Regions from separate parts of the Dactylosporangium sp. NPDC051087 genome, predicted to be linked through region 3. Evidence: riboswitches for the same ligand, from Rfam matches in the RefSeq annotation. Region 3 holds a riboswitch; each other region holds the start of a gene.

Evidence for each region. A riboswitch is a leader RNA that binds a small molecule or an ion and turns the genes downstream of it on or off. The one in region 3 is predicted to bind cobalamin.
Region 1: linked by a shared signal. The riboswitch ahead of ACZ6TV_RS36950 (prenyltransferase/squalene oxidase repeat-containing protein) and the one ahead of bluB (5,6-dimethylbenzimidazole synthase) in region 3 are both predicted to bind cobalamin.
Region 2: linked by a shared signal. The riboswitch ahead of ACZ6TV_RS52875 (ribonucleoside-diphosphate reductase subunit alpha) and the one ahead of bluB (5,6-dimethylbenzimidazole synthase) in region 3 are both predicted to bind cobalamin.
Region 4: linked by a shared signal. The riboswitch ahead of ACZ6TV_RS48575 (IS5 family transposase) and the one ahead of bluB (5,6-dimethylbenzimidazole synthase) in region 3 are both predicted to bind cobalamin.

Annotation. Positions count from the first base shown of each region.
Region 1 is NZ_JBVJIJ010000022.1:147,453-151,472, forward strand. Features, by position in the region: gene ACZ6TV_RS36940 (prenyltransferase/squalene oxidase repeat-containing protein) at 1-438, opposite strand, end outside; gene ACZ6TV_RS36945 (hypothetical protein) at 569-1,033, opposite strand; gene ACZ6TV_RS36950 (prenyltransferase/squalene oxidase repeat-containing protein) at 1,195-2,250, opposite strand; cobalamin riboswitch at 2,340-2,488, opposite strand; gene ACZ6TV_RS36955 (DUF4097 family beta strand repeat-containing protein) at 2,639-3,310, shown strand; gene ACZ6TV_RS36960 (ATP-binding cassette domain-containing protein) at 3,323-4,020, shown strand, end outside.
Region 2 is NZ_JBVJIJ010000055.1:32,800-36,819, forward strand. Features, by position in the region: gene ACZ6TV_RS52855 (peptidoglycan-binding protein) at 1-152, opposite strand, end outside; gene ACZ6TV_RS52860 (DinB family protein) at 245-742, shown strand; gene ACZ6TV_RS52865 (NUDIX hydrolase) at 746-1,252, shown strand; gene ACZ6TV_RS52870 (hypothetical protein) at 1,499-2,089, shown strand; cobalamin riboswitch at 2,150-2,363, shown strand; gene ACZ6TV_RS52875 (ribonucleoside-diphosphate reductase subunit alpha) at 2,495-4,020, shown strand, end outside.
Region 3 is NZ_JBVJIJ010000020.1:27,671-31,690, reverse strand. Features, by position in the region: gene ACZ6TV_RS33845 (MBL fold metallo-hydrolase) at 1-687, shown strand, start outside; gene ACZ6TV_RS33840 (metallophosphoesterase family protein) at 697-1,383, shown strand; cobalamin riboswitch at 1,393-1,594, shown strand; gene bluB (5,6-dimethylbenzimidazole synthase) at 1,631-2,251, shown strand; gene ACZ6TV_RS33830 (YciI family protein) at 2,419-2,772, shown strand; gene ACZ6TV_RS33825 (RNA polymerase sigma factor) at 2,826-3,983, shown strand.
Region 4 is NZ_JBVJIJ010000041.1:8,412-12,431, reverse strand. Features, by position in the region: gene ACZ6TV_RS48580 (hypothetical protein) at 1-758, shown strand, start outside; cobalamin riboswitch at 1,640-1,826, shown strand; partial or broken gene ACZ6TV_RS48575 (IS5 family transposase) at 1,927-2,723, shown strand; gene ACZ6TV_RS48570 (hypothetical protein) at 2,757-2,990, shown strand; gene ACZ6TV_RS48565 (methyl-accepting chemotaxis protein) at 3,290-4,020, opposite strand, start outside.

The sequences.
Region 1 (4,020 bases), on a different contig from region 3:
GATCAGGCCGCGGGTCATGGCGTCGAGGTCGAGGCCGCCGAAGTGTCTCGGGTCGCGGCCGGCGGCGGTGGCGGCGAGGAGCAGCTTCGCCGTGGAGCCGGCGTCGGTGATCCGGTCGTCGTCGCCGTCCTCGTCGTAGTCGAGCTCGTAGTAGCTGAACGTCGCGGCGTTCGCGGCGACCTTGTCGGCGACGGCGGCGGCGGTGGCCGGGGCGACGCCGGTGGCGCGCAGGGCGAGGAGCGCGTCGACGGTCAGGCCGATGTCGGGCAGCCCGAAGTTGGTGAGCACCCCGTCCTCGAACTGGGTGGTGAGCCACGTGGCGGCGTCCCGGCCGGCGGTCTGCTGCGCGGGGCTCGGGGCGGCGACGGCGGTGGCCGCGATCACGCCGCCGAGGACGGTGGCGGCGAGAGCGGCGGCGGCGCTGCGGTGCGGGCGCATGAGGGGCCTTTCAAAGCTGGCGGAGGCTCAAAGCTGGCGGAGGCTCAAAGCTGGCGGAGGCTCAGAGCTGACGGAGGCTCGAAGCCGACGGAGGCGGTGCCGCGGGGCACCGCCTCCGGTGCCGGATGGCTCAGGGGGCGGTGATCGACGGTGCCTGACCGGAGCCGAAGCGCCAGCCCTCGACGGTGCCGATCGCCGGGTTGAACGAGGAGGCGCCGGCGCTGCTGTACGTCCATGCGCCGCCGGGCGTGGCGTGCCAGTACGACCAGTACGCCGACGTGGGCGGGGTGTTGACGCACGGGTCGGACGCCGCGGTCGGCTGGCCGTTGATCCTGCACACGAACGCCAGGCCCCAGCGCTGCGTGCCGGTGACGGTGAACCCGGCGCCGGTCAGCGCGGCCAGCCCGGTCGGCGGGTCGCCGAGCTTGCAGCCGACCACGACCCCGCCGCCGAGCGGGCCGAAGTCGACCACGACGCTCACCCCGGCGCCGGGCGCGCAGGCGGCCGCGTGCGCCGCCCGCGGTGCCGGATCGGCGAGGACGAACGTCGCGGTGACGGCGAGCGCGGCGAACAGAGCGGCCGGCAACCGGCGCATGATTCCTCCACTGTGGACGGTGTGCACGGGTGTGCCGGGTCGGGTGGTCAGGGGCACGCCGGTGTTCAGGGGCATGCGGGGTCCGGTGTTCAGGGGAACGCGTGCGGCGGTGTGCGCGGGTGTGTGGCGCCTGGTGTTCACGGGCATGCCGGGCGTCGTGTTCACGGGCACACCAGGATCGGTGCGGCGGCGCGGGATCCGCGTGCGGTGAGCGTCGCCAGGCCCGAGCCGGTCAGGCCGGGCACCGCCTGCGCGGTCGACCGGACCGCGGTCGCCGGGTCGAACCCGCCGGCGGCGTAGGCGATGGCGCCCCGGTCCGCGCCGCAGCGGACCTGCAGGCTGAGCAGGAAGCCGCGGGCCTTCAGCCAGGCGACCGGCCGTCCCGCGACGGCCAGGGCCTGTGCCGCCAGACCGGTGCTGTTGGCGTTCGCCGTGCCGGCGGAGTCGGCGAACGAACCGTCGGCGGCCTGCGCCGAGACCAGCCACGCGACCGCCGGCGCCGCGTCGGCGGGACGGCCGACGGCGAGCAGCGCCTGCACGGCGAACGCGGTCGCGTCGACGTCGCTGATGCACGCCGGCTGGTCGTAGTAGAGCGGGTAGCCGCCGTCGGCGCAGCGGGTGCCGGCGAGGTACGTGCCGCCGGACGTGGGCGCCCCGGCCGGGGTGCGGTCCAGGGCGAGCAGCGAGAACGCCTGGGTGAGCTGGTTGCTGTAGTCGCCGAAGGCCGACCGGTCGGTGAAGCGGCCCGATGGCGCCTGCAGCCCGCGCAGCCGGGCGATCAGGTCGACGCCGCCGAACGCGGCCGGGTCGGCGCCGCGGACCTGCGCGGCGAGGGCGAGCTTGGCGGTCGCGCCCGCGTACGCCTCGGTGCCGTCCCCGATGTAGCCGGTGAGGATCTCCGGCCGGGCCAGCCACGCCGTCGCCTTGGCGGCGTTCGCGCCGGCGACCTTCGCGGCGGCGGACGCGAGGATCGCGTCGATGGTGAGGCCCTGGTCGGGGTAGGCGACGCCGTCGAAGACGACCTCGAAGCGTTCGCCGTCGACGAGCCGGTGGGCCAGCCACCCGGCGGCGGCGTCGGACCGGTTGACGGTGGGTGGTGCAGCTGTGACCGGCAGGGCGGCCGGTGCGACGGCCGTGACGGTCAGGACGCTGGACAGGGCGAGCGCGGCGAGCACCCTCGTGAGGAGGGTGCGGGCGCGGTGCCGGGGGACTGCCATCGGGCGGTGCCTCTCCGGCCCTGGCAGTCGAGAGAAACCGGGCATGCCCGGTGGCTCCGACCCGTGGGCCACGACGGGTAGGGAGGTGCAAGAGACGACGCGTGTCGGACAGGTATTCGGGCTCGCGGCGAGCAGACATCGCTCACCGCCTACCGTTGCGGGCCAGCGCCGGACTTCAACCGGACTTCCCCCATCAACACACGGCTATGTAGTTGTGACCGACAGTCTGTCCCCGGCGATGCGGTGCCGTCAATCCCGGCGGCCGTGCTGTGGCGATGCCAACAGCTCACTGACACGGGCGGGACGGCGTGTCTGCGCGCTGTCAGCCCGCTGTCAGTGGCGCTCGCGACAGTGCTCTCACCAAGCCGAACGGACAGAGGAGAGCACGATGCAGACCTTCGAGACCCCCGACCCGATCTCCGCGGTGCTCGACATCCCCGCGGGCCGCGTCCAGTTCATCGCCGGTGACCGGGCCGACACGACCGTCCAGGTCCGGCCGGCCGACGCCGCGAAGAGCCGCGACGTGAAGGTGGCGGAGCAGACCACGGTCGAATACGCCGGCGGCGTCCTGCGGATCGCGGCCGACGCCGGGGTGCGGCACCAGCTGCTCGGCAGTTCGGGCTCCGTCGACGTGACCGTGCAGCTGCCCGCCGGCTCCCAGCTGACCGTGAAGGCGGCCAGCGCCGAGTTCCGGGCCGTCGGCCGCTTCGGCGACGTCGCCTTCGACGGGGCGCACGGCGCGGTCAAGGTCGACGAGGCCGACAGCGTCCACCTCACCGTCCTCGCCGCCGACGTCGTCGTCGGCCGGGTCAACGGCTCGTCGGAGATCAGCACCGCCAAGGGCGACATCACCGTCGCCGAGGCGGTGCGCGGCAACCTCGTGCTGCGCACCCAGGCCGGCGACGTGACCGTCGGCGCCGCCACCGGCGTCTCCGCCTCGCTGGACGCCGGCACCGGCCACGGCCGCATCCACAACGCGCTGAAGAACGGCGACGGCGCCGCCGAGCTCACCATCCACGCCACGACCGCGCACGGCGACATCGTCGCCCGCAGCAACTGAAGGGACAGCACCATGACGAACCTGGCCATCGCGGCGACCGGGCTGCGCAAGTCGTACGGGGACAAGGTCGTGCTCGACGGCGTCGACCTGGCCGTGCCCGCGGGGACGATCTTCTCCCTGCTCGGCCCGAACGGCGCCGGCAAGACCACCGCCGTGAAGATCCTGTCCACGCTCATCTCGCCCGGCCCGGGCTCCGGCGCCATCCACGTCGACGGTCACGACCTGGCCCGCGACCCGCAGGCCGTCCGCGCCGCGATCGGCGTCACCGGGCAGTTCTCCGCCGTCGACGGCCTGATCACGGGCGAGGAGAACATGCTGCTCATGGGCGACCTGCACCACCTGTCCAAGCGCGACGGGCGGCGCGCCGCCGCCGGGCTGCTGGAGCGCTTCGCCCTCACCGACGCGGCGAAGAAGCCCGCCTCCACGTACTCCGGCGGCATGAAGCGGCGGCTCGACCTGGCGATGACCCTGGTCGGGCACCCGCGGGTGATCTTCCTGGACGAGCCCACGACCGGCCTCGACCCGCGCAGCCGGCACAACATGTGGCAGATCATCCGCGAGCTCGTCGACGACGGTGCCACGGTCTTCCTGACCACGCAGTACCTGGAGGAGGCCGACCAGCTCGCCGACCGGATCGCCGTGCTCAACGACGGGAAGATCGTGGCGGAGGGCACGGCGGACCAACTGAAGCGGCTGGTCCCCGGCGGGCA
Region 2 (4,020 bases), on a different contig from region 3:
TGCGCGGCGAGCATGACCTGCTCCATGTCGACGACCGGCAGCGCGGCGGCGGCCGGGCCACCGAACGGCACGACGACCCCGAGCAGCGCGAACACCACCGCCCCACGGGACAGCACGGCGGAAAGCTTCATGGCGAGCTCCGATCCAGACATCGACATGCAATGATGGCAAGAAAGCTACAGGATCATCGATGCGGATGGAAGAAACCTGCGAACCGCCGTCCACTGTCGATACTGTGTGCGACGTGGCAACCGACACGTTCTCGACCGCGACCGAGCGCGACGCGCTGTCCGGCTTCCTCGACCAGGCACGGGACGCGTTGATCCGCAAGGTCGACGGCCTGTCCGACCAGGACGCGCGCACGACTTCGACCGTGAGCTCACTGTCGTTGCTGAGCCTGCTGAAGCACTCCGCCGTCTGGGAGCGGAGATGGTTTCAGATCATCTTCGCGGGGCGGGACTTCCCGCACGAGTGGCCGGCGGTGGCGGACGAAGACCGGGACGCCACCTTCGCGCTCAGCGACGACGACACGGTGCAGAGCGTCGTGGCGTACTACCTGGAGCAGATCGCGGCGTCCCGGGAGATCTTCGCCGGCGCCGACCTCGACACGCGATGCGCACGGTCGGACCTGGTCGACGAGAACCTGCGCTGGCTGGCGATGCACCTGATCCAGGAGACAGCGCGCCACGCCGGCCATGCCGACATCATCCGCGAGGCCATCGACGGCAGCCGCGGACTCTGAGCAGTGCCGCTGAACCTTCGTGCCTCCGCCCGCGCGATCATCCTCGACGAGGACGACCGCGTCCTGCTCTGTCGATTCGTCTTCCCCCACCCGGCGGTCCCGCACGGAGCACAGGCCGTGTGGGCCGCCCCAGGCGGCGGCATAGAACCAGGTGAGGACGGGCTGTCCGCGCTTCGCCGCGAGCTGCGGGAGGAAACCGGCCTGGTCACCGCCGCCGATCCGCCGCACGTCTGGCATCAGGTGATCGTCAGCGCGGATCACGCGCCGGGCTTCTACGGCGTCGTCAACGACTACTTCCTCGTCCGCACCGACCACTTCGAACCGCAAGGCCAGCTCACCGACGAGCAGCTCGCCGCTGATGAGCACCTCGCCGGCTTTCGATGGTGGCGGCTCGCCGAGATCGCCGGCTACACCGGACCTGACCTGTTCTCGCCCCGTGACCTCGCCACACCGCTGACCGACCTGCTCACCTTCGGGACACCCTCCGCCCCGATCGCCCTCGGCTTATGAAGACCACCGGTCGCTGAAATCCGCGCTGCACCCAGGTCAGCGAACCCTTGCCGGGCAGAGCCAACCGACCCCAGAGCTGCCGATCTCATTGTCTGCCGGCTCGGCCTGCTACCACTAGCGGCTCCTGTTGCGTTTAGGGGTCGTCACGGGAACAGCCCCTGGGTCGGCTGGGGGACTGGATTCACTGCAAGAGGCATTGCGGCAATTGCCCTCGCGCTCGTGGCTGCTGCAACTACGATCGCCCCGATGGACTCCGACCGTGCCGACCGCACGCAAGCCAACTCGGTTGCGCAGGCCGAGTCAGTGCCGCCGTGGCTGCTCAGGGGCGCGCGCCCCGAGGTCGACGCCGCAGTCACGGCACCGATGGCCGTACCCTCGCTGCGCAGCGAGGCGGGCGGTCGTCTCGTCGATCGGGTGACGGCGTTCGCGCAGCGCATCGCGCCGACCGGCAGCAAGCGTCTCTCGGCAGAGCAGTACCCGGACCTCCAGGCCGCAACGGCGAAGTTCGGCACCGGGGCTGTGCAGCTCACCGTCACCGTGCAGCAACTCCAGACGCCGATCTACCTCACGGACCTCACGCTGGGATTCCCGGAGGATGTCTACCAGGAGTGGCCGAACGGCGTGCAGGTCGTGACGGTGCGCCACGCAATGCCGGACACGTTCCAACTCATCGCGGTACGAGGCAAGGGCGTGCAGCTCACGGTGTCCGTCACCGCAAGGACGCCGAGCGAGCAGAAGCCTGACCTGCTGGCCCCGTGGGCCGGCGCAGAGCAGTTCGTCCAGCGCTTCAGGGACGTCGCGAGCGACACGGCCATCGACGCCTTCGCCGCGGCGTAGTGGTGCAGGCGACACGCCGCTACACCATCTGGTGTTGCGCATTCAGCACCGCACCCATATATGGTGTTCCCTGCAGCTGGTTCGGCCGCTCTTCGGGGCGGTCGTGGCAACAGGGAACCCGGTGTGAATCCGGGACTGCCCCGCAGCGGTAAGTGGGAACGACCGCCGTCAACGAAGCACTGGACCGCGAGGTCTGGGAAGCGACGGCCAGTAGGTGGCGCCGGAAGGCGTCGCGCCCGCGAGTCCGAAGACCTGCCAGCGCACCGCACGCCGTCCGGTGTGCGGTGGTCGGATGCCGCGCGGGACGGCTGACGCCATCGCCGGGTGCGCCTCGCGTGCGCCTTTCTGTGGCGGCTTTCCCCTGCGCTCGTCCGACGTCGTCGGAGTTCGTGACGAGGGGGACACATGACGGTGACGCAGGACCAGGCCGGTCAGCGGGCGCCTGAGCAGCGGCGGCACGCGATGCAGGTGCGCAAACGCAACGGCGACCTGGAGCCGGTCGACGTCAACAAGATCGTGAAGGCGGTCGAGCGGTGGGTCGCCGACCTCGACGAGGTCGACCCGCTGCGCGTGGCGACGAAGACGATCAGCGGCCTGTACGACGGTGCGACGACGGCCGAGCTGGACAAGCTGTCGATCCAGACCGCGGCCGAGCTGATCGGTGAGGAGCCGCAGTACTCGCGGCTCGCCGCCCGGCTCCTGGCCGCGTACGTCGACAAGGAGGTCCGCGGCCAGGGCGTCGCCAGCTTCAGCCAAGCGGTCCGGTACGCGCACCAGCAGGGCCTGATCAGCGACGCCACCGCGGCGTTCGTGGCCCGTAACGCCCGTAAGCTCGACGACGCCGTCGACCTGGACGGGGACCTGCGGTTCGAGTACTTCGGGCTGCGGACGGTCGCCGACCGGTACCTGCTGCGCCATCCGCAGACGCGGCTGGTGGTGGAGACGCCGCAGTACTGGCTGCTGCGCGTCGCCTGCGGGCTGTCCACGACGCCGGCCGAGGCGATCGGCTTCTACCGGCTCATGTCGTCCCTCGCGTACCTGCCGAGCTCGCCGACGCTGTTCAACTCCGGCACCGCGCACACCCAGATGTCGTCCTGCTTCCTGGTCGACTCGCCCCGCGACGAGCTGGACTCGATCTACGAGCGGTACCACCAGGTCGCGAAGCTGTCGAAGTTCTCCGGCGGGATCGGCATCTCCTGGACGCGGGTCCGCGGCCGGGGCGCGCTCATCCGCGGCACCAACGGCAGGTCCAACGGGATCGTGCCGTTCCTGAAGACGCTCGACGCCGGGGTCGCCGCCGTGAACCAGGGCGGCCGGCGCAAGGGCGCCGCGTGCGTGTACCTGGAGCCGTGGCATCCGGACATCGAGGAGTTCCTGGAGCTGCGGGACAACACCGGCGAGGAGTCCCGGCGCACCCACAACCTCAACCTGGCCAACTGGATTCCGGACGAGTTCATGCGCCGGGTCGAGGCCGACGCCGACTGGTCGCTCATCGACCCGTCCGACGCGCCCGAGCTGCCGGACCTGTTCGGTGCGGAGTTCGACGAGGCGTACCGGGCGGCGGAGAAGCACGCCGTGAAGACCGTCAAGGCCCGTGACCTGTACGGCCGGATGATGCGCACCCTCGCGCAGACCGGCAACGGGTGGATGACGTTCAAGGACCGCTCCAACGCGCTGTCCAACCAGACCGGGACGCCCGGCAACACCATCCACCTGTCGAACCTGTGCACGGAGATCCTCGAGGTCAACAGCGACGACGAGACCGCCGTGTGCAACCTCGGCTCGATCAACCTCGGCGCGCACCTCACCACCGACAGCGCCGACGGCGTGGACTGGGACAAGCTGCGCGCCACCGTCCGCACCGCCGTGGTGTTCCTCGACCGGGTCATCGACATCAACTACTACCCGTCGGCGCAGGCCGCCGCGTCGAA
Region 3 (4,020 bases):
CCGCCCGGCGACTACCCGCTCGGCACGCGCGTGCTGACCAAGACCGCGCCCGCGGCGGGGACCCCGGCCGACGCGGGCGCCGTCGACGTCGTGCTCCTGTCCCACGACCAGCACCCCGACAACCTCGACCACTCCGGCCGGGTTTTCGCGGCGTCGGTACCGGTGGTGCTCAGCACCCCGTCGGCGGCGGCCCGGCTGGGCGCCGGCACCGTCGGGCTCGACCCGTGGACGCACGCCGACCTGCCCCGTCCCGGCGGCCGCCAGGAAGGAGAAGGGCACCGGGGTCGCCCGCGCGGGGACGTCCGGGTCACCGCCGTCCCCGCGCAGCACGGACCCGACGGCACCGAGCACCTCACCGGCCCCGTCACCGGCTTCGTCCTGCAGGCCGAGGACCAGCCGACCGTCTACGTCAGCGGCGACAACGCCTCGCTGCGGGTCGTCGCCGCGATCGCGGAGCGGTTCCCGGTCATCGACGTGGCCGTCCTCTTCGGCGGCAGGGCCCGCACCGCGCTGCTCGGCGACGCTGACCTGACCCTCGGCGCCGCCGGCATGCTCGAGGCGGCCCGGCTCCTCGGCGCCACGACCGTGCTGCCCGTGCACGTCGACAGCTGGGCCCACTTCACCGAGGGCATCGAGGACGTCCGCGCCGTGTTCGGCGCCGCGGGTAGCGCGCACCTGCTGGGGTAACCGGCAGGGGTGCTCATCGCCCACGTCAGCGACCTCCACATCGGGTCGCAGCCGCCGGACCGGTTCGACCGCGTCATCTCGTACCTCGGCGGCCTCCGCGGACCGCTGGACGCCGTGCTCGTCACGGGCGACATCGCCGAGCACGGCGCCGAGGCGGAATACGCGGCGTTCGACCGGCTCCGGCGGCTCGGCGTGCCGGTCCTCGCGCTGCCCGGCAACCACGACGACCCCGCCGCGTTCCGGGTCGACCGCGCCGAGACGGTCGCGGGGGTGCTGTTCGCGCTGTGCGACTCGTCCGTGCCCGGGCGCGCCGAGGGCCGGCTCGGCGACGACACCCTCGAATGGCTCGACGACACGCTCGCGGCGACGGCCGGCACGCCCGCGTTCGTGTGCTGCCACCACCCGCCGGTGCCGGTCGGCAAGCCCTCCGCCGACCGGGTCCGCCAGCTCGGCGCCGGCCGGCTCGCCGGGATCATCGGCCGGCACCCCGGCGTCCTCGCCGTGCTGTGCGGTCACGTCCACAGCGCCGCCGTGAGCACGTTCGCCGGCGTGCCCGTCATCACCGCGCCCGGCGTCGAGTCCACGATGCTGCTGCCGTGGGAGCCCGGGGACCGGCCCGAGCCACCGCCGGCGCTCGCGTTCCACCTCGTCGAGGACGGCCGGCTCACCACCCACTTCCGGACCGTGACGCCGTAAGCTCGCAGGTGGCATGAACTGATGCGAGGTGCCCCGGAAGGGGAGAATCGGGAAGCCGGTGTGAATCCGGCACGGGCCCGCCGCGGTGATCGGGGAGCTGCCGTCCAGGCGCATCCTCGCGGTGCGCGGTCACTGGCCCGAGGGCTGGGAAGGCGGACGGTGCAGGCGTTGATCCGAGAGTCCGAAGACCGGCCTCGCGATCACCGGCCGTCCACCTGGGCGGCCTGAGCAGCGGGAGCCTGCCCTCATGAGCACCGACCTGTACGACGTCGTCCACCGCCGCCGCGACGTGCGCGGCCAGTTCACCGGCGCGCCGATCCCCGGCGACGTCCTCGACCGCGTGCTGAGCGCCGCCCACGCCGCGCCGAGCGTCGGGCTGTCGCAGCCGTGGGACTTCGTCCTCGTCCGCGACCCCGGCGTGCGGGCCGCGTTCCACGAGCACGTCCGGGCCGAGCGGGACACGTTCGCCGCGACCCTCGACGGGCCGGCGGCCGCGACCTTCGCCCGGATCAAGATCGACGGGGTGCTGGAGTCGACGCTGTCGGTGGTCGTCACGTACGACCCCTGCCGCGGCGGGCCCGCGGTGCTCGGACGGCACGCGATCGCCGATGCCGGGCTCTACTCCGTCTGCCTCGCCATCCAGAACCTGTGGCTGGCCGCGACCGCCGAGGAGCTCGGGGTCGGCTGGGTGTCGTTCTACCGCGAGCCGTTCGTGCGGGACCTGCTCGGCATCCCCGACGGGATCCGGCCCGTCGCGTGGCTGTGCCTCGGGCCGGTGACGCACCTGGAGGCGGTGCCCGACCTCGAACGGCACGGCTGGCGGCGCCGGGTCTCCCTCGCGGAGGCGCTGCACCACGACCGCTGGTAGCCGGCGAGCACCGGGCCGGCGCGCTCCGACCGCACACTGGAGAACCGCGCACTGGAGAACCGCGCACTGGAGAGCCGCGCACTGGAGACCGGCGGGCCCACCTGTCGATTTCGGCGCCGCGCCGATCGTCGTCAAGGTAAAAGGACCCCGAGCGAACAGGACGGACCATGGCGAAGTACCTCATCCTCATCTACGGCGACGAGCAGCGCTGGGACGCCGAGACCGAGCAGGAGCGGCACGAGAAGGGCGAGGGCCACCGGGCGTTCGCCGGCACCGCGACCGTGCTCGCCGGGCACGAGCTGGAGTCGTCCTCGACGGCGACCACGCTGCGCGGCGGCCCGATGATCACCGACGGGCCGTTCCTGGAGGCGAAGGAGGCCCTCGGCGGCTTCTACGTCATCGACGCCGCCGACCTGGACGCCGCGATCGCCGTCGCCTCCCTGCTGCCCGAGCTGTCCTCGGGCCACGGCGGCGTCGAGATCCGCCCGATCGTGGACCACGACCGGCCGGAGCACGGGTGACCGCCGGACCACCGGTGGGCATCGCCGAGGTGCACCGTCGCGAGTGGGCCAGGGTGCTCGCCGCGACGGTGCGCGTCACCCGCGACCTCGACCTCGCCGAGGAGTGCGTCCAGGACGCGTTCGCGCGGGCGCTGCACACCTGGCCGGCCACCGGCGTTCCGGACCGGCCCGGCGCGTGGCTCACCACCGTCGCCCGCAACCGGGCGCTCGACGTGCTGCGCCGCGAGTCCGCGCTGCGCCGGGCGCTGCCGCTGCTGGTCACCGAGGACGTGACGCCAGGGCCGGGGGAGGACGACGACCGGCTCCGGCTCATCTTCACCTGCTGCCACCCGGCGCTCTCCCGGGAGGCGCAGGTCGCGTTGACGCTGCGCCTGGTGTGCGGCCTGACGACGGCCGAGGTGGCGCGGGCGTTCCTCGTGCCGGAGCCGACGATGGCGGCCCGCGTCACCCGCGCGAAACGGAAGATCAGCGCGGCCCGCATCCCGTTCCGGGTGCCGTCGCCGGACGACCTGCCGGAGCGCGTCGGTGCCGTCCTCGACGTCATCCACCTCGTCTTCACCACCGGTCACGCCGCGCCGGTCGGCGACACGCTGGTCCGGCAGGACCTGGTCGACGCCGCGATCGCGCTGGCCCGGGTACTGCGGCTGCTCGTCCCGCACGACGCCTCGGCCACGGCCCTGCTGGCGCTGATGCTGCTCGTCGACGCCCGCAGGGAGTCCCGCGCCGCCGGCGGCCGGCTGGTCCTGCTGTCCGAGCAGGACCGCACCCGCTGGGACACCCGGCAGATCCGCGAGGGCACCGACCTGCTGACCGCCGCGCTGCGCCGGCACCCGCCGACCCGCTACGCCGTGGAGGCCGCGCTCGCCGCCGTCCACGCCGAGGCGCCCTCGTGGGAGGCGACCGACTGGCCGCAGATCGTCGCGCTGTACGACGTCCTCCTGCGCCTCTGGCCGTCGCCGGTCGTCTCGCTGAACCGCGCGGTCGCCGTCGGCCTGCGCGACGGGCCGGCGGCGGGCCTGGACGCGCTGGCACCGCTGCTCGGGGTGCCGGAGCTCGCCACGTACGCCTACCTCAGCGCCGTGCGGGCCGACTTCCTGCGGCGGCTGGGCCGGTTCCCGGAGGCCGCCGACGCGTACACCGAGGCCCTGGCGCTCACCGGCAACGACGTGGAGCGCGCGTTCCTGGAGTCCCGTCTCGCCGAGGTGCGCTGAACGGGTTCACCCGCGGGACCACCCTGCGGGGCGCCCG
Region 4 (4,020 bases), on a different contig from region 3:
CGGTGACTGCCGAGATCCGGACCGAAATCCATGCGATCGGCCGGGCCAGCCTGGGAGACTTATCAGGCCGCGCCGCACAGGCGGTATCCCTCAACCGTCTGGACGTGTCGCCGGTCCAGGTTGCTGCGGCCGACCGAATCCTGCACGCCGACCCGCTGGGCAGCGAAGCCCTGTTGACCAGCGTCGACCCCGCTGCAGCCTGTGTCGCCGCCGCACACTGGCTGGTGGCCGCCGCCGAGTTCACTGCAGCTGCGGCCGACATCGCACCCGCAGACGTGTTCACCTACGCCGGCGATCTCGAAGGGGTTTCGGCCGAAGTGCCCTCCTTCGTCGTCGACGTGGTCGTCGACCGATCCGCAACACCTCGGGAGGCGGTAACCGGGCTGCTCATCGAAGCCGATGCGGTCCGCGCCGGCCGTATCCCAGACCCGACCGCACTGCTGCAACGGGTGGACGCCGCCCGCGAACAACTCCTCCGTGTCGACGTCGGGCACCGCGAGCACGCACTCGCGGTGCTGCTAGACCGACTGACACCGCTGGACCCGCAGCACCCTGCCAGGGACCTGCTCGAGCACCTCCTCAACGGGCTCCGTGTGTGCATGCTGGTGTACCGGGAGGAAAAATCTGTCATCGCAGGCGCCGCCACCGGCATCGCCGGTAATGACCTCTTCGACACCACCGACGACCTGGTCGAGGCGGCGTTCACGGCCGCCGTCCGGTACCAGGCCAGCCGGGTCCATGAACGTCTGGTTGGGTGACGTGAATACCCCATCGGTAACCTTGCATCCCGCTTACATGCGTGCATGGCGCTGACGCGAACCGGTGACGTCACAGGCTGAGTTCGGCGTCGCGTTGCGGACGGGTTCGGCGCGTACCGCCAAACCGTCTCGCCATCCCAGTAGGCCACGGAAGGGCCCCGAGCGTGCAAGCGGGTCAACCGTTGAAATCGGATCGCGACAAGGACAGGTGCGACGCCAGACCGGGAACAGCACCTTGATCAGATCGAAGCGCGTTGGCGGCTATCGCACCGCGGTCAACGAAACTTCGACCACAGCCAACCACCACCGTCGCTGACGCCGGCCGGGAAGACACGGAGGGTCACGTGTGTCGGAGGCGACACGCTGCTACAGCATCTGGTGTTGCTCTTTCGCGCTCATGGAGCTGCAGGACGTCCAGGAGCTGTCGAACTTCCTCGAGCGCCGGGTGTCGGCGTTTCAGGTGGGCGTGACGGCACGGTCAGGTCGACGACGACTCTCTGAACTGGGGTGCGCTGCTGTCCTGCGCACAGCACCATGCGGGACAGCAGTTGCATTTTCGCGCTCTCGGTCGAGTTCGGCGTCGGCGAGCGCCGCCTTGGCTGGCGAAAGTTGGCCGAGCGCAGGCGCCCGCAGGTGCTGGTGGGCGGGCGGCTCGGACCGTACGGGCACCGGCGGCAGAACGCGTCCAGCGTTCGAGGTTCGCAGGACGGACTGCGGCCAGCTCGCATCCGCCTCCATGCCATGTCGGCCATGGTCGTTCGCGGTACGGCACGTCCCGCGCGGCGGGACACCGATAGTCGGCCTCACGGTGACGAACCGCGGTGACGAACCGCGGTGCCACATGGTGGGTCCACTGGTTCCGATGCCGCTGGGGCACCCGCACGATAACTGGCAGTGCTGGTTCGCTCCGTTCGCAAGGACGGGGCGGCGTAAGGGGACCGGCGTGAGACCGGACTGCCCCGCAGCGTTAAGTGAGAACGACAGCCGTCAACAATGCACTGGGCGCAAGCCTGGGAAGCGACCGCCAGTAGTTGGCGCCTGAACGCTCACCGCCGCCGCTTGAGCCGGCTACTCATAGGTCCTAACAAAGTTGATCGAGGGTCTTCCGTCCTTTGTGGAGGATGATCTAATATCTTCGGCCGTGAGGCGTGGTGAACAGCCGCCGTGGATCGTGCCGGACGGGCTGTGGCAGCGCATCGAACCGCTACTGCCCAAACCCTTACCCCGCGACCCACAACGTCCAGGTCGCAAGCGGATTCCTGACCGGCAGGTGCTGTCCGGGATCCTGTTCGTCCTGCACACCGGCATCCAATGGGAGTTCCTGCCGCAAGAGCTGGGCTTCGGCTCCGGCATGACCTGCTGGCGACGCCTCGAGGAGTGGAACTGAGCCGGGGTCTGGAAACAACTGCATGAACTCCTCCTGGCCGAGCTGCATGCAGCGGGGAAGCTGGACTGGTCCAGAGCGGTCATCGACTCCTCCCACCTGCGAGCTGCTCGTCGTGGCCCAAAAGCGGCCCGAGCCCGGTCGACCGCGCCCGAGCGGGCTCGAAACACCACATCCTGACCGAGGGCGCCGGCATCCCTCTCGCCGCGTCGTTGACCGGCGGCAACCGCCACGACATCACCGAACTGCTGCCGCTGATCGACGCGGTGCCGCCGGTGCGTGGCCGTCGAGGCCGGCCACGCCGCCGACCGGCCGAACTGTTCGCAGACCGCGCCTACGACTTCGACAAGTACCGCAGACTCGTGCGCCACAAAGGCATCCACCCCCGGATCGCCCGCCGCGGCACACCGCACGGCTCCGGCCTCGGCGTCTACCGGTGGGTGATCGAACGGACCATCGCCTGGTACCACGGCATGAAACGACTCCGCATCCGCTGGGAACACCGCGACGACATCCACGAAGCATTCCTCAACCTCGCGACCTGCATCATCACGTACCGACACGTCGTACGACTTTGTTAGGACCTCTTATGCTATTCCGAGTTCGGCGGCGTCATCACTGCGATCGACGCCCTCAACGCCGACGTCACCAGCATCGAGGCGTCTCGCTCGAAAATGGAGATCCTCAACGACCTCGCCACCATCGGCTACAGCCGTGGCGGAGGACCCGGCGTGTGGGATGTCCACTCCCCTCGTGTGCCGTCCCACACCGAGATCGTCGAGGCGCTGCGCCGCGCCGTTGCCACTGTCCCCGCCCGGCGGCTCTGGGTGAGCCCGATTGCGGCCTGAAGACCCGCGGCTACTCCGAGGTCGAGGCGTCGCTGCGGCACTCGTCGCCGCCGCCGGGCTGCGAAAGGACTGACGAACCCGCATTCGCGGGCGGGCGCCGCATCGCGAGGCTCCCGCCCACGCTACGTGGAAGTAGCACCCGTCCCGGGCGACTTCGGTCTGCCAGCGCAACCGTTGCCCAGATGTGGCGGCAAACCACAGATCCACACGGCCATCTCCTGTCGCCGAGCCTGGGAATGGGTTAGGCCGGCCAGCGATCGGCGTCGTGGACAGGTAGCACATCGCTGCCTGACGCCGCGTCAGGCTGTGATGATCCTAAATTCCCCGGCAAGCGCCGAAAGGCGTTCGGCGAGGTCGGCGAGGTCGGTAGCGGCGGCCGCGGTGTTACCGGCGCCGCGTTGCGTGCCTGCGGTCGCCTCCGCTACCCCGGAGATCGACCGACTGATGTCGTCGGAAGACCGGCTGACCTGCTCGACGCTGTCGCCGATCGACGTCGTCGCCGCCAGCTGCAGTTCAACGGCACGGGAAATGGTGCGCTGGATCTCGTTGATCCGGCCGATGACCGACGTAATGCGGGTGATGGCCTCGATTGCGCTGCCGGTATCGGCGCGCATTACCGTCATTTTTGTGCCGATGTTCTCCGTCGCACCCGCGGTCTCTCGCGACAGTTCTTTCACCTCACCGGCGACGACCGCGAAGCCTTTGCCGTGCTCGCCCGCGCGGGCCGCCTCGATCGTCGCATTGAGGGCGAGCAGGTTCGTCTGCTCAGCAATCGATGTGATCACGTTCAGGACGGCGGCGACCTCGCTGCTGGACCGATCGAGGCGCTCGATCGTGCGATTCGTCGCACTGGCGAGTTCGACCGCCTCGCCAGCGACATGGCCTGCATCACTGACAGCCGTCTGGATCGCCTCGATCGCGACCCGGAGTTCGTGCGCGGCCTGCGTGGCCCCGGTCAGCCGTCCAGTGACCGCCTCGACGCTGCCGGTCGCGCTGTCCGCCTGCCCAGCGGCGGTGTCGGCGCCGGCAG